Linked DNA regions of Bdellovibrio bacteriovorus. Each later gene encodes a partner of the first gene's protein in a complex. Links are inferred from orthologs where the notes say so. Each region holds a gene or a part of one and is shown on either strand. Other genes may lie near its edges.

The links.
Region 2: the proteins of B9G79_RS09925 (region 1) and B9G79_RS02145 are in contact, whole or in part, in a solved structure (PDB 1A0O), measured with the Escherichia coli proteins. The link is inferred for Bdellovibrio bacteriovorus from one-to-one orthologs.

Annotation. Positions count from the first base shown.
Region 1 is NZ_CP020946.1:2,061,352-2,068,768, reverse strand. What follows is about bases 4,629-7,417. They hold B9G79_RS09925 (response regulator), read right to left. Parts: upstream 6,342-7,417; coding sequence 5,916-6,341; downstream 4,629-5,915. Other genes in these bases: B9G79_RS09915 (acyl-CoA thioesterase), read left to right, coding at 7,062-7,417; B9G79_RS09920 (helix-turn-helix domain-containing protein), read left to right, coding at 6,551-6,940; B9G79_RS09930 (chemotaxis protein CheX), read right to left, coding at 5,394-5,894; B9G79_RS09935 (HD-GYP domain-containing protein), read right to left, coding at 4,629-5,397. Also shown: B9G79_RS09960 (HD-GYP domain-containing protein), read right to left, coding at 1-540; B9G79_RS09955 (hypothetical protein), read left to right, coding at 609-1,091; tRNA epoxyqueuosine(34) reductase QueG, read right to left, coding at 1,088-2,122; B9G79_RS09945 (CCA tRNA nucleotidyltransferase), read left to right, coding at 2,195-3,388; B9G79_RS09940 (RDD family protein), read left to right, coding at 3,389-3,994; more of B9G79_RS09935, read right to left, coding at 4,006-4,628. UniProt on the Escherichia coli protein: Involved in the transmission of sensory signals from the chemoreceptors to the flagellar motors.
Region 2 is NZ_CP020946.1:414,591-419,828, forward strand. What follows is about bases 1-2,924. They hold B9G79_RS02145 (chemotaxis protein CheA), read left to right. Parts: upstream 1-400; coding sequence 401-2,449; downstream 2,450-2,924. Other genes in these bases: B9G79_RS02140 (chemotaxis protein CheW), read right to left, coding at 1-130; B9G79_RS02150 (CheR family methyltransferase), read left to right, coding at 2,446-2,924. In the rest of the region: more of B9G79_RS02150, read left to right, coding at 2,925-3,315; B9G79_RS02155 (protein-glutamate methylesterase/protein-glutamine glutaminase), read left to right, coding at 3,331-4,395; B9G79_RS02160 (prolyl oligopeptidase family serine peptidase), read left to right, coding at 4,520-5,238. UniProt on the Escherichia coli protein: Involved in the transmission of sensory signals from the chemoreceptors to the flagellar motors. CheA is autophosphorylated; it can transfer its phosphate group to either CheB or CheY.

The DNA.
Region 1 (7,417 bases):
AGCCCCCAGGGTCAGAAGCTGCGTTTTTTTGGGGTCATTGATTCCCAGCTTCTGTGCCAGGGCGATCGACAGAGTCGCCACGGTGACACCATGATGAGAAACCGTCTTGTCGGTGTTTTCAATCTTCATCACCGCAGACATCGCCTGGGCGTTGCTCATGATGAAGTTCACATATTTGCCTGCGGCATCTTTGCAGTAGTTGTAGCTTTCGATGTTCTCGGGATTTTCGAAAACCTCTTCGGCGTTGTTTTGCTGGGAACCTTGAATGATGTCGGCGCGGGTTTGAATATCCTTCCCGGTCGTGTCGTCATAGGCGGTTTCGATATTCTTTTGCAGGTAGCTGCGATAGCTGGTTTCTTCGTCGGTGAGGATGTACATTTTGCGAAGCTTTTTGTCCTTAAGGCGTTTCAGACGTTCGCCTTCAAAGCTATCGCCGCGACGAAGGTAGAGTATCATCTTGTCGTTGATTTTAACGTAAGCGTTGAAGTCGATCTTCTGATCGCCGCGCAGGGTGCTTACACGTATAGAAACATAATCCATTGCCTCTGTATCCTTCGATTGGTATCTTTGAGTGGATGTCGATTGATAAAGAAATTGTAGAAGATTTTGTGAACGAGTCAAAGTCCTTGATTGAAGAGTTGTTGGACCTTCTCGAAGGTATTGAAGGTGACTTTTCTCAGGTTCGTAAACTTGCGGATTATGGCAATAACGTCGATCGAATTATGGGCGGCGCCAAGAGTCTGGCCCTGATGGCGCCTCCTGAGCACGCGTTGCACATGATTTCCGACTATGCGGCCCTGTGTAAAGCTGTTGGATACAAGGCTTCTCAGATCACTGGCAATGAACAGTTCTTCCATGTGTGTGTGGGCCTTTTGCTGGATGCCACAGAGACTTTGGAAACCCTGCTTGAAAATATCCATAAAGATTCCAACTTCCTGCGGGAAACCATCCCACAGGCCTTTATTGACCGGCTTCGCTGGGTGTCCAATCAGTTCAATGAGTCCTACAGTGCCAGCGTGGATACGGGCATGGCTCCGTCTAAAATGAATCAGTTTGAAATTGATGACCTGCTGAAGAAACTGGGACTTTAGTTTTCCAGTTTTGCCAGGCTCCACAAAGCCAGCTCACCTAATTTTTCGTGTTCCGTCAGCGCCTGGATTTCCGGGCGCAGTTCTTTCAAACCCCGGTTGACCGCGACAATCATGGCATTGCGTTTTAAGCCCAACGAGCCCGCCCGGGCCAGTGGGGTTCCCAGGAAATCACGGCTGATCTTTTTGCCGGAAGCTGACAGGATATAGCGCAGATCCTCTATCAGCAGGGATTCTTGCGCATCGTTCAGGGAAAGACTTTTTTCGATGGAAAGCTGGCCTTTAAAGACTTTTTGATTCCAGGGGCACACGGTCTGACAAAGATCACAGCCGAAGAACCAATCGCCGATTTGCGGGCGCAGTTCCTCGTCGGGGATCTGGCGCGACTCGATGGTCAGATACGAGATGCATTTGCGTGCATCCATCTTGCGCGGCTCAATCAATGCGCCGGTGGGGCAGATGTCCAGACAGCGCGTGCAGGTGCCGCAGAAATCCGGCAAAGGTGCAAATTCGGTTTGGATTTTCAAGGAAGTGTAGATTTCCCCGATAAAGAACAAACTGCCTTTTTTGGGGTGAATCAAACAGGTGTTTTTCCCGACCCAGCCAAGGCCGGCTTGTTTGGCAAGATCCCGCTCCAGCACCGGGCTGCTGTCGGTGAAGGCCAAAAACTCCTCTTCTGGAAAAAGCTTTTGCAAATCTGTGCACAAAGACTTCATGCGATCCTTGAACCAGAAGTGATAGTCCATGCCTTGCGCATAAAGACTGACGCGGGCCTGTTTCAGCGGAAATTCAGATTTTTTCTCGGGATGGGGGAAATAGGGCATGGCGAACACCAGTGCGCTTTGGGCGCGGGGCCACTTGCTTTGCGGGTTTTCCTTGATCTGGGCATGTTCTGCCAGATAGGTCATGTCTCCATGCAGTCCCTGGTCAATCCATTCCCGGTAGAAATCAAAGCTTAAGGGTTTGCTCAATGGCGCAAAACCGAAGTGGGAAAACCCCAGATCGGTCAAAGTTCCATCGATAAGAGATTTCATCTCCTGTGGCGTCACGCGAACAAACTCTTTCTTTCAGGCCTGTCTTTTTCTACAATCTTGGATGTGAATCAGGTGCAAAGTCTTCTTCAATCCCATCCTCATTGGCCGGCAGTGGAGTCAATCTACCACAAGCTGCAGGCCCATGGCTATAAGGCCTTTTTGGCCGGCGGCTGTGTGCGCGACGCCCTGTTGGGCATTGTTGCCAATGATTTGGATCTGGCGACCGATGCAACACCGGAAAAAGTCGAATCCCTGTTTAGTAAAACCGTCAATGTGGGCAAAAGCTTCGGGGTTATGCGTGTGATTGTCGAGGGCGCGGATATAGAGGTTGCGACCTTCCGGAACGATGGGACCTACAGCGACGGACGCCGCCCGGAAAACGTGGTTTTCTCAAGTCCCCAGGAGGATGCCCAGCGCCGGGACTTCACCGTGAATGCACTTTTTTATGATCTGGCGACAGCGCAGGTGCTTGATTATGTCGAGGGCCAGAAGGATCTGAAGGCCGGCATACTGCGCACGGTGGGCGAGGCCGAGCGGCGTTTTGAGGAAGATCAACTGCGCCTGCTGCGAGCGGCCCGTTTTTCCGCCCAACTGAATTTTGAGCTGGAGCCGGTCAGTTTTGCCGCCGTTAAAAAGATGGCCGCCAAAGTCAAATCCGTCAGTGGTGAGCGCATCCGCGATGAAATGACCAAGCTTCTAAAAACAGAGCACGCCGGGCGCGGACTGCAAGTCATGAAAGACTCGGGCCTGATGGGTGTGCTGTTTCCATTTCGTCTGCGCAAAAATGACTGGGTGAAAAACCCGCTGGCCACCGAATCCTGGCAGCGTCTGGCGCTGTTTGTGCGAAGTGCTCAAGGTTCAGAGCTTGTTGCGGCTTTGGATATGCTGAAGCTTTCCACCCGCGATCGCCGGGCCATCGAGGATGCCTGGAAAGTCTGGCACGATCCTCACGCAGTGCTGAAGAACTCTTTGGGAAAGCAACTGCAAATGCTGGCTAGAGAGGGCGTTGTTTTCGCCTTAAGAATTTTACTGTCCGAGGCGGTTGAAAAGACCGCGATTGAAACTCTGCTGGCAGAATGGAAAAGCTGGCAGGAAGTGTTGCCGCGACCGTTTTTAAACGGCGAGGATGTGAAAGGGCGCCTGACCGGGCCGGCCATCGGAGTCTGTCTGGAAAGGGCCTTTGAGCAGCAACTGGAGCGCCGGCTGCAAAGCCGCGACGAAGCGTTGCTGTGGTTGAAAAAATATCTGGAAAGAGAGTCAACTTAGATGGAATCCGCATTTGTTCCCAGCACCTGGAGACGTTTTTTTGCCTATGGCATTGATCAGATCATCAGTCTGCCGTTTTATCTGCCTTTTGCCGGGGTGTTTTTAAAACTGATTTTCACCGAAGACGACGTCATCGTGACATTGCTGCAGTTGTTTTTGCTGTTTTTGATTCCCGCAGTGTATGAATTTGTGTTTCTGGTGCTGATGCAGGCCACGCCGGGCAAGTGGTTTATGGGCTTAAAAGTGGTGCCCGCCAATAATTTCACCGAAAAGCTGCATTGGTCCCAGTGTCTGCTGCGCCCATTGACGGGGCGTTTGAGCTTCTTTTTTTCCTGGGGGATTTATGCCCTGGCGTTTTTCCGTTACGATCGCACGCATCTTTGTGACTGGGCGGCGGAAACCCGCGTGGTGCAGGATAAGCCCCGCGCCACTCAAGCCCGTTTGCGCTGGGTGACCGGTTTGTTGTTTGTGTGCCTTTATTCCTATGAAGGACTGGTTTCGGCCAAAATGATTCTGAAGTCCATTGACTGGTCCGAGCGTCAGGCGAACTTGCGCGAGGTCTTTGATCTTCAGGACTATATGGATGTGACGTTCGAGGAAGACTAGGCGGGGCGCGCTTAGGCTGCCGGCTTCCATTTTTTGAAAATATTCGTGGTCATCAGCAGATCGATGTTGCCGGATCCCGACAGGGCTTCATCGCGCAGATCCTGAATGGCCTGTGTGGCCGTGCGGGCTTGTTTGCCGCCTTCGGTCAGGGCGGTCATTTCGTGGAAACGATAGGCAAAGCCCAGCAGTTTTCCAAAATCGGAAATATCCCCACTCAAAAGTTTTTTAGGGAAGCCTGTGCCGGTGCCGTTTTCGCGGTGCTGACCGATGGCTTCGGCGATTTCCTGTGGCAGCGGCACTTTTTTGGCCTTCACCATCACCACCGAGCGCTCCGGGTAAAGATGATACTGGGAAATCTCTTCCGGGGAATAGTCTTTCACGGGTTTGGTGCCGACGCTGACGGGCATCTGGGACAGGCCGATATTGTGCAAAAGCCCGGCGATGGCGGCGGCTTCACGCTTTTCCATGCTCCATCCCAGAAGCTGGGCGAAGTAAGCGGCATAGGCGGACAGACAGATGCAGTCGTGATACATGGTGCGCACATTGCCTGAAAAACGGAAGACCTCATCAAAGATCTCTTGCGGGGGAAGATCTTTGGTCAGTTCAAAGTCGGCAACGATGGATTTGCATTTGTCGAGGATCACTTTTCCTTCGGAATAGTCCGTGGAGGCACCATTCAGGAACTGGGCCATGATTTCATAGATGACTTTTTTGGAACGGTGGAATTTTTCCGTCATTGAGATGGGCATCGGCATGTTGCGCATGCTCATCACCGTGCGGGCGTATTCAAAGAACGGTTTCATCTGGGTCTTTTTGATGTACATCTGCTGTTTTAGGGCATTGAACTTGTCCAGATGTTTTTGATCGACCACGTCGCCGGCCTTTCTCATCATCACAGAGCGATGATTCGCAGGCAGGTGTACATAGACATCAAAGTTGATATTGGTGTCAGCATCCATATCACGCAGATCCACGGGCATTAAAGCCGTGATCGGAATCTGATCGCCTTCCATTTCGATAGGGGCCAGTTGCAGAACCATGTCGGAAATGAATTCGCGGTCGAAGTTGATGTGCATGATCTCGTCAGCGCCGTTTTTCTTGACGATGTTGAAATCCAAAGGGGCGGCGGAAGAGTGCAGCACGATGACCGGGCAGTCGGGATAATTCATTTTGGTGGACTGCACCCATTCATTGGTCAGATTGGTGCCGTCTTGTCCGTCAACCAGGGCTAAGATAGGTTTGAAATTTTCGGAAGTGCCGTGATCGAGGGCTTCGTCGATGGATTTGAAATGCTTGAGCTGGTACGGATAGTAACCCTTCAGGACAGATGTGATGGCTTCCCAGAAGGAGTCACGGGGACTCCCGATGAGAACATCAACCGTCTTTCCTGAAGCGGAACTCATTGCTGCACCGAAATCTCCACATAGAAAGTGGAGCCGTTCGTCAGGTTGAAGGGAATGACGAGCGTGGCACCTTTGTCAGCGTGGGTGATCTTGAAATCACCGGAAATCACGGTTGGAATTGCCATCTCGAAGTTGTATCCCAGTTGATTCAAAGTTGTCTTGGCAGAACCGTAAATCATGTTGGTCATTTCACCAACGGCGTCGGACACCTCACCATTGATGGTGGTGTGTTTTTCGCCCAGCATGTTCTCAAGAATGTGGAAGATACTGTCTTTGCCGTAAGAGATCAGCAAAGTGCCTTTCAGAGGCGGCGCCACCATGCCGACCATACCGGCGATTTCCCCTTTAAGCACGAATTGCGGCTCAATGAAGGGTTTTCCAGGTGTGGCATCGGTTTGAGCGATGGTTTTCAGGGTCTTGATAACGCCTTCCACGAAAGCATTGATCAGACGCTTGTCAAACAGGGGATTAATAGCTTCTTTTGGTGCTGCAGACATTTATTTCTCCAGACCCAAGGCTTAGGAAGCTTTTGCTTGTGTGGAAGGGTTGTGCTTAGCCCAAACGCGTTCCATCTTGCCTTTCAAAGTGGCAGAGTTGAACGGTTTAACCACATAGTCAGAAACACCGGCTTTGGCTGCTTCCAGGATGTGCTTTTGCTCGGACTCTGCAGTCACCAGCATAAAGGGCACAGACTTAGTGCGAGGGTCGGCCTTGCAGGCCTTCAAAAGGTCGATACCCTGCATTCCGGGCATATTCCAGTCCGAAATGACAAAGCCGTAAGGCTGGCCTGCATCATGGGCGGCCTGGATCATAGGCAGGGCGGTTTTACCGTCATCAGCTTCCTCTACGTTGGTGTAGCCAAGCTCATTTAGCACTTTTTTAATGATTTTTCGCATAGTTGCGAAGTCATCAACGACCAAAAACTTTGTATTTGTGGGAAACATAATATCTCCTGAATGTTGGAAACTGTGTAAAATCCTCATGCTTATCGGTCTAGTTTTTTAAAACTAGAGTCCAAAGCTATTGCGAATTTCAGTTTTTGTTGTCAGACTTTATTACAGGTGGTCGAGGCTACTTTTGGACATGAGTCCTGGGTGGCGTTGAAGGTTTAGACGGATTTAAAAACAAAAACAATTAGCGGGAGGGAGCAAGGATGCTCAGAGATGTCCTGATTCAAAAAGGTCTTTCAAATAGAGAGGCAGAAGTTGCTGAACTTGTGTCTAAAGGCTTGTCCAACAAGGAAGTTGCGAACCAGCTTTTTGTAACTGAGAAAACAGTTAAATTTCACCTCACAAACATCTACAAAAAAATGAATGTGAAGTCTCGTGCACAGTTGATCGTATGGTGCTTGCCTCACCTGGGCTTCGTTGAAACGGAAGTTCGCGCTGAGAACAACAACCAAGCGGCTGCTGCGACTGCATTCAACAACAATGCAACTCAAACGATCCCAGCTGGATCTGCGACTGTTGCAGGCACTACAACTCTACCAGGTAGCGGTTTGAACCGTGGCGGTAACTCCGATATTGGTATGGGCGGCATCTAATCTTTATTGATTAGATTGATTCTAAGGCGCAGGATGTGGAGACACAGACCTGCGCTTTGTTTTTTTAGAAAGGGGCTGCACCTTGGCTGCTTCAAAACCCGTATCAGCATCTCAAGTGGTAATGACTCAACTGGTTCTTCCTTCCCATACCAACTCTTTGGGAAGTGTCTTCGGCGGAACGATCATGTCCTGGATCGATATCTGCGCCGCGATCTGCTCTCAACGACATTGTAACAAGGAAACTGTCACAGCCAGCATTGACCGTCTGGATTTTGTGGCGCCCGTCTATAAAGGCTGGGTGGTGAATCTGAAGGCGAGTGTGAACTACACTTCGCGGACTTCAATGGAAGTCGGCGTTCGTGTCGATGCCGAAAACCCGAAAACGGGTGAAACTTTCCATACGGCTTCGGCGTATCTGACTTTCGTGGCTTTGGGCTCTATGGGAAAACCAACAGAAGTTCCAGGGTTGGTGTTGGA
Region 2 (5,238 bases), 1.6 Mb from region 1 along the record:
GAGGCACTGGAGTGATTTCGCCGAACTGATTGATCTCGCGCACTGTTTCGATGGCCACACCATACTGCTCTGCCATCAATTGGAAAGTTAGATACTGACCGGGTTTTGCTTTCATGGATACATCGCTCATCGTATTACGCCTTTCAAAGTCGTGATTAAAAATCTTAACAATAGACTCTTCGCGAAAAAACCAAGGTGACTTAAGAGGATTTCTCGGTGGGATGGAAAAAATAATATTCTCGGATATTTGGCGGCTCATAGTGGGACAATGGTCCTGTGTTTCATTAATTCTTTACACCAAAGGGTGGATTGATTCTCATTCTGGACCAAGGGTCTAAATAGCTCAGATGTTCGATCACCGATACATCAATGTGATTTTCTAATCTCCATGGAGCGCACAATGAGCGGTGACAATTCTTTCTTTGAAGAACTACAAATGGATTTCCTGAACGAATCCGCATTTATGCTGGAGCAGTACGAGGAATACATGATGAGGCTGGAAAACAGCGAAGATCCAGCGAAAGATCTGACAGATATATTCCGGGTGGCCCATTCCGTAAAAGGTGGTGCTGCTGCCGTCGGTCTGGCAGACTTGTGCAAATTTGCCCACGTGATGGAAGACCTTTTGGATCTTTTGCGTTCGCGCCCTGAGCTGGTGAACTCAACTGTGATCTCTTTGTTGTTGCAGTCCGGAGACGAACTGAAGAACCGCGTTGCGGCTCTTCAGCAGCAGCAGGGTGGTCCTTGGGATCCTTCTGCATTGACGGCGGAATTGATCGCCATCACCGAGCAGCTTTCTGGAAAAGCTTCCAAGCATGCACATGCTCCCGCTCCTTCAGTGGATGAGCCCAAAGTGGAAGCTCCCGATGATTTCTTTGCTCAGACGCCTGCGGCTGAAGCGGCTACACCAGAAGATGATCTGATCAATCATGATCTTTTAGCAGAACTTCTGGCACAGATGTCCCCTGAAGATCAGGCTGAATTCCATGCCAAAGAAGCGGCTGAAGCCGCTCTGAAAACGGCTATTGCCGAAGCGGCCCCTGTGGCGGCGGCAGAGCCTGCGAAGCCGGCTCCGGTTCTGAAAGTGGTGGAAACACCGGTTGAAGCTCCGGCACCAGCTGCAAAAGCAGTTCCGGCTGCGGCAGCCAAACCAGCAGCGGCGGCAGCCGCATCTGGAAGTGGTGGTGGTAATAACAAGAATGCCAAAAATGCGACCAGCGCCATCAAAGTTGACACCGGTCGTGTGGATTCGGTTCTGGATGCCGTGGGTGAGCTGGTTGTATTGAAAAATCAGCTCGTGCATGACGAAACAGTTCGCAGCGGTGTGAACCTGCGTCTGGAGGCCATTGTTGATCAGCTCGACAAGGCCGTTCGTGAATTGTATGAAAAAACTTTGAGCATCCGTATGACTCCGCTGAAATCCATGTTCATCAAGATTCAGCGTATCGTGCGTGACGTGTCTTTGACTTTGGATAAGCCAGTGGATCTGCAACTGATCGGTGAGGAAACCGAGGTTGAAAGAACCGTGTTCGAGCTTCTGGGGGATCCTTTGGTTCACCTGGTTCGTAACTCGATGGACCACGGGGTGGAAAAGAAAGAACTTCGCCAAGAGCGCGGCAAGCCGGCGACGGCAAAAGTCACCGTATCTGCAAAACAATCCGGCGGTAACGTTATCATCGACATCTCTGATGACGGTGGTGGTATCAACCGTGACAAGGTTCTGAGCAAGGCCATTGAAAAGGGCTTTGTGCCCGCGGGTGTGGATCCGGCGTCCATCCCTGATGAGCAGGTTTTCCAGTACATCTTCTATCCGGGTTTCTCTACCGCTGACAAGATTTCGGATCTGTCCGGTCGTGGTGTGGGTCTGGATGTGGTGAAATCCAATCTGGATAAAATCAACGGTAAGATCAATATTTACTCCAAGGCAGGCCAAGGGACCACGTTCCGTCTGACGATTCCTTTAAGCACGGCGATCACCGACGGTATCATCGTGGCTTTGGATGGCGCTCGTTATATTCTGCCGATCCATTCCATCCGCGAGATCGTGCGTGTCCTTCCAAAGGACTACACGAACATCTCTGGTGCCGGAAAAGTGGCCAGCATCCGTGGCCTTCTGTTGCCGGTGATAGACGTTTCCAAAACCCTGGGGTCTATCAATTGGACTTTGAACAAAAAAGACCAGCAACTGGCTCAGCGCCGCGAAAATTCTTTAAGTGCACGTCGCGAAGAAACCATGCTGGTGATCATTGAATCCATGACAGGTCAGATGGCCTTCCCGGTGGACGATGTCCTGGGGCAGGCGCAGGTGGTTGTAAAACCAATCACCACCGGTCAGGACATTCCGGAAGTGGCCGGTGCCGCGATCCTGGGTGATGGCCGTACAGTTTTGATTTTGGAGCCGGGTGCTTTGGTAAATAACGTTGCTAATGGAAGAGGAATGGCCGCATGACCGCTGTAAAAAAGACTGAGGCCACAGGCGCTCTGTACGATTTTGAAGACATCAAACTTACGGACAAAATGTTCATGAAGTTTGCTGAGCGCATGTATGATCTGGCCGGGGTGGATCTGCCACTGACGCCAAAGAATCATGCTTTGATTCGCAATAGAATTGTAAAACTGTTGCGTCGCCATTCCCTGAAGACCTATGAAGAATACTGGTCCAAGCTTGAAGCTGGTGGCAATGAAATGGTGTCTGAATTTATTTCGGCCCTGACCACGAACATGACGTCTTTTTATCGCGAGTCGAATCACTTCGACTTTCTGAAGTCCGTTTTGCCGGAACTGCACCGCAAGTTTGGCGCGGATCTGCGCATGTGGTGTGCGGCAGCAAGCACGGGCCAGGAGCCTTACACGATCGCGATGACAGCGTGTGAAGCTCAACCTGAAATGCCTTCCGCGAAGCCGCGTTTGCTTGCGACCGATATTGACCTGCAGGTTTTGAAAAAAGCCTCTACGGGCACATATGAAGAGCGCGAGATGCAGGGACTGCCACCAGTGCAGCGTTCGAAGTACTTTGAGAAAATCAAAGCTGACGGCGATGAATACTGGAGAGCCAAGGATCAGATTCATAACATGATCCGCTTCGCGCCGTTTAATTTGATGAATCCCAAGTACGAGTTCCAGCACAAGTTCCATGTGATCTTCTGCCGTAACGTACTGATTTATTTTGATGAGCCGACAACAAAACGTGTGATCGACAATCTGGTGTCCTGTTTGGCGTCGGGTGGCTATCTGGTTCTGGGGCACTCCGAATCAGGCAACGTGAAACATCCGGGTTTGAAGCCGATGTCTCGCGCAGTATATCAAAAACTTTAATTAAAGAAGGCCCCAATGGCACAAAAGATTCGTGTCCTGATTGTTGATGACTCTGCGGTGATTCGTAAGCTGCTGGAAAAGATCTTTTCCTCCTGCGCGGATATCGAGGTGGTGGGAACGGCATCGGACCCTTACATCGCCCGCGACAAGCTGGTGGCGCTAAAACCCGACGTGATGACTCTGGATGTGGAGATGCCTCGTATGGACGGCATCAGCTTCCTGGAAAAAGTCATGCAGCATTTCCCGACCCGCACGATCATTTTCTCAAGCTTGGCGAAAACCGGCTCTGAAACGTATCTGCGTGCTCTGGAAGCTGGCGCGATTGAAATCATGGAAAAGCCGTCCATCGACGTGTCCCAGTCTTTGGAGACATTGTCGGCGGCCATCATTGAAAAAGTAAAAGCGGTGGCGAAAGCCCGCATCAATCCGATCAAAGCGGTGATTCCGAATCCGGGGGCGCCAGTGCAGAAGGTGGCCAGCACCTCTTTGGCAAGAACCACGCACCAGTTGCTGGCGGTGGCTTCTTCCACGGGTGGTACCGAGGCTTTGAAGGTCTTCCTGAGCGGCATGCCGGCGGATATTCCGGGAACTTTGGTTGTGCAGCACATGCCACCGGGCTTCACGAAGTCGTTTGCTGAAAATTTGGATAAGATGTTCCCGTTTGAGGTGAAAGAAGCGCAGGAAGGTGACCAGGTGGTGCCAGGGCGCGTTCTGATTGCTCCGGGCAACTATCATATGGAAATCACGCGCAGTGGTGCCTTCTATTACGTGAAGCTGCATCAGGGCCCGGCCCTGCACAGTGTTCGCCCTGCGGCGGATTATCTGATGAAGTCGGTGGCTAAATACGTGGGTAAGAATGCCATGGGTGTTGTTCTGACCGGTATGGGTAAGGACGGCGCTGAAGGTCTTTTGGAAATGAAAAATGCCGGAGCTTACACTGTGGCTCAGAATGAAGAAACCTGTGTGGTTTACGGTATGCCAGCCGCGGCGGTGGCGCTGGGGGCCGCAGACAAAGTTTTGCCGCTGGATCGCATCGCAGGGGATCTGCTGAAACAACTGCAGACTCGTAACGCCGCTTAGTCCAGCAAAGTTTAAAAAATGTTTTACCCAAGCCCGAAGGAAACTTCGGGCTTTTTTATTGTCTTTCTTGCTTCATTCCGCCGTCCGGTTAGAATAAGTTCCTGAAATCCGTCAGGAGACATCAATGAATTTCCGCAAAAGTTTGATCCTGGGTCCTCTGTTGCTGGTGGCCTGTACGACGACGAATCAATTCAAGAAGGAGTCTCTCATGCACGATCCCTATTTGTGGCTGGAAGAAGTGGAAGGCGAAAAGGCCCTGGAATTTGCCAAGGCCGAAAACAAACGCACGCTGGGGCACTTTCAACAGAATCCACGCTTTAAAACCATCGAGCATGACTTAAGAAAGATCATGCTGGCGGAAGACCGCGTGCCTGCTGTGCACCTGAAGAACGGGGAGCTTTATAATTTCTGGCAGGACGGAAAACACGTGCGCGGCTTGTGGAGAAAAACCACCCTGCAAAACTATAGGACCTCACACCCGCACTGGGACGTGATCCTGGATATTGATGCTTTGGCCAAAAAAGAAAATGAAAACTGGGTGTGGAAGGGGGCGATGACCTTGCCACCGGCTCACGAAAAAGCTTTGGTCTATTTGTCCCGTGGGGGAAAGGACGCCACGGTGGTGCGTGAATTCAATATGAAGACCCGCCAGTTTGTGACGGACGGCTTTGTATTGCCTGAGGCAAAAAGCAATGTTCAATGGAAGGACGACAACACCGTTTATGTGGGAACGGATTTCGGGCCGGGCAGTATGACGGACTCAGGTTACCCGCGTATCACCAAAATCTGGAAGCGGGGCACGCCGGTCAGCGAGGCCAAGCTGGTGATGGAAGGCAAACCTAC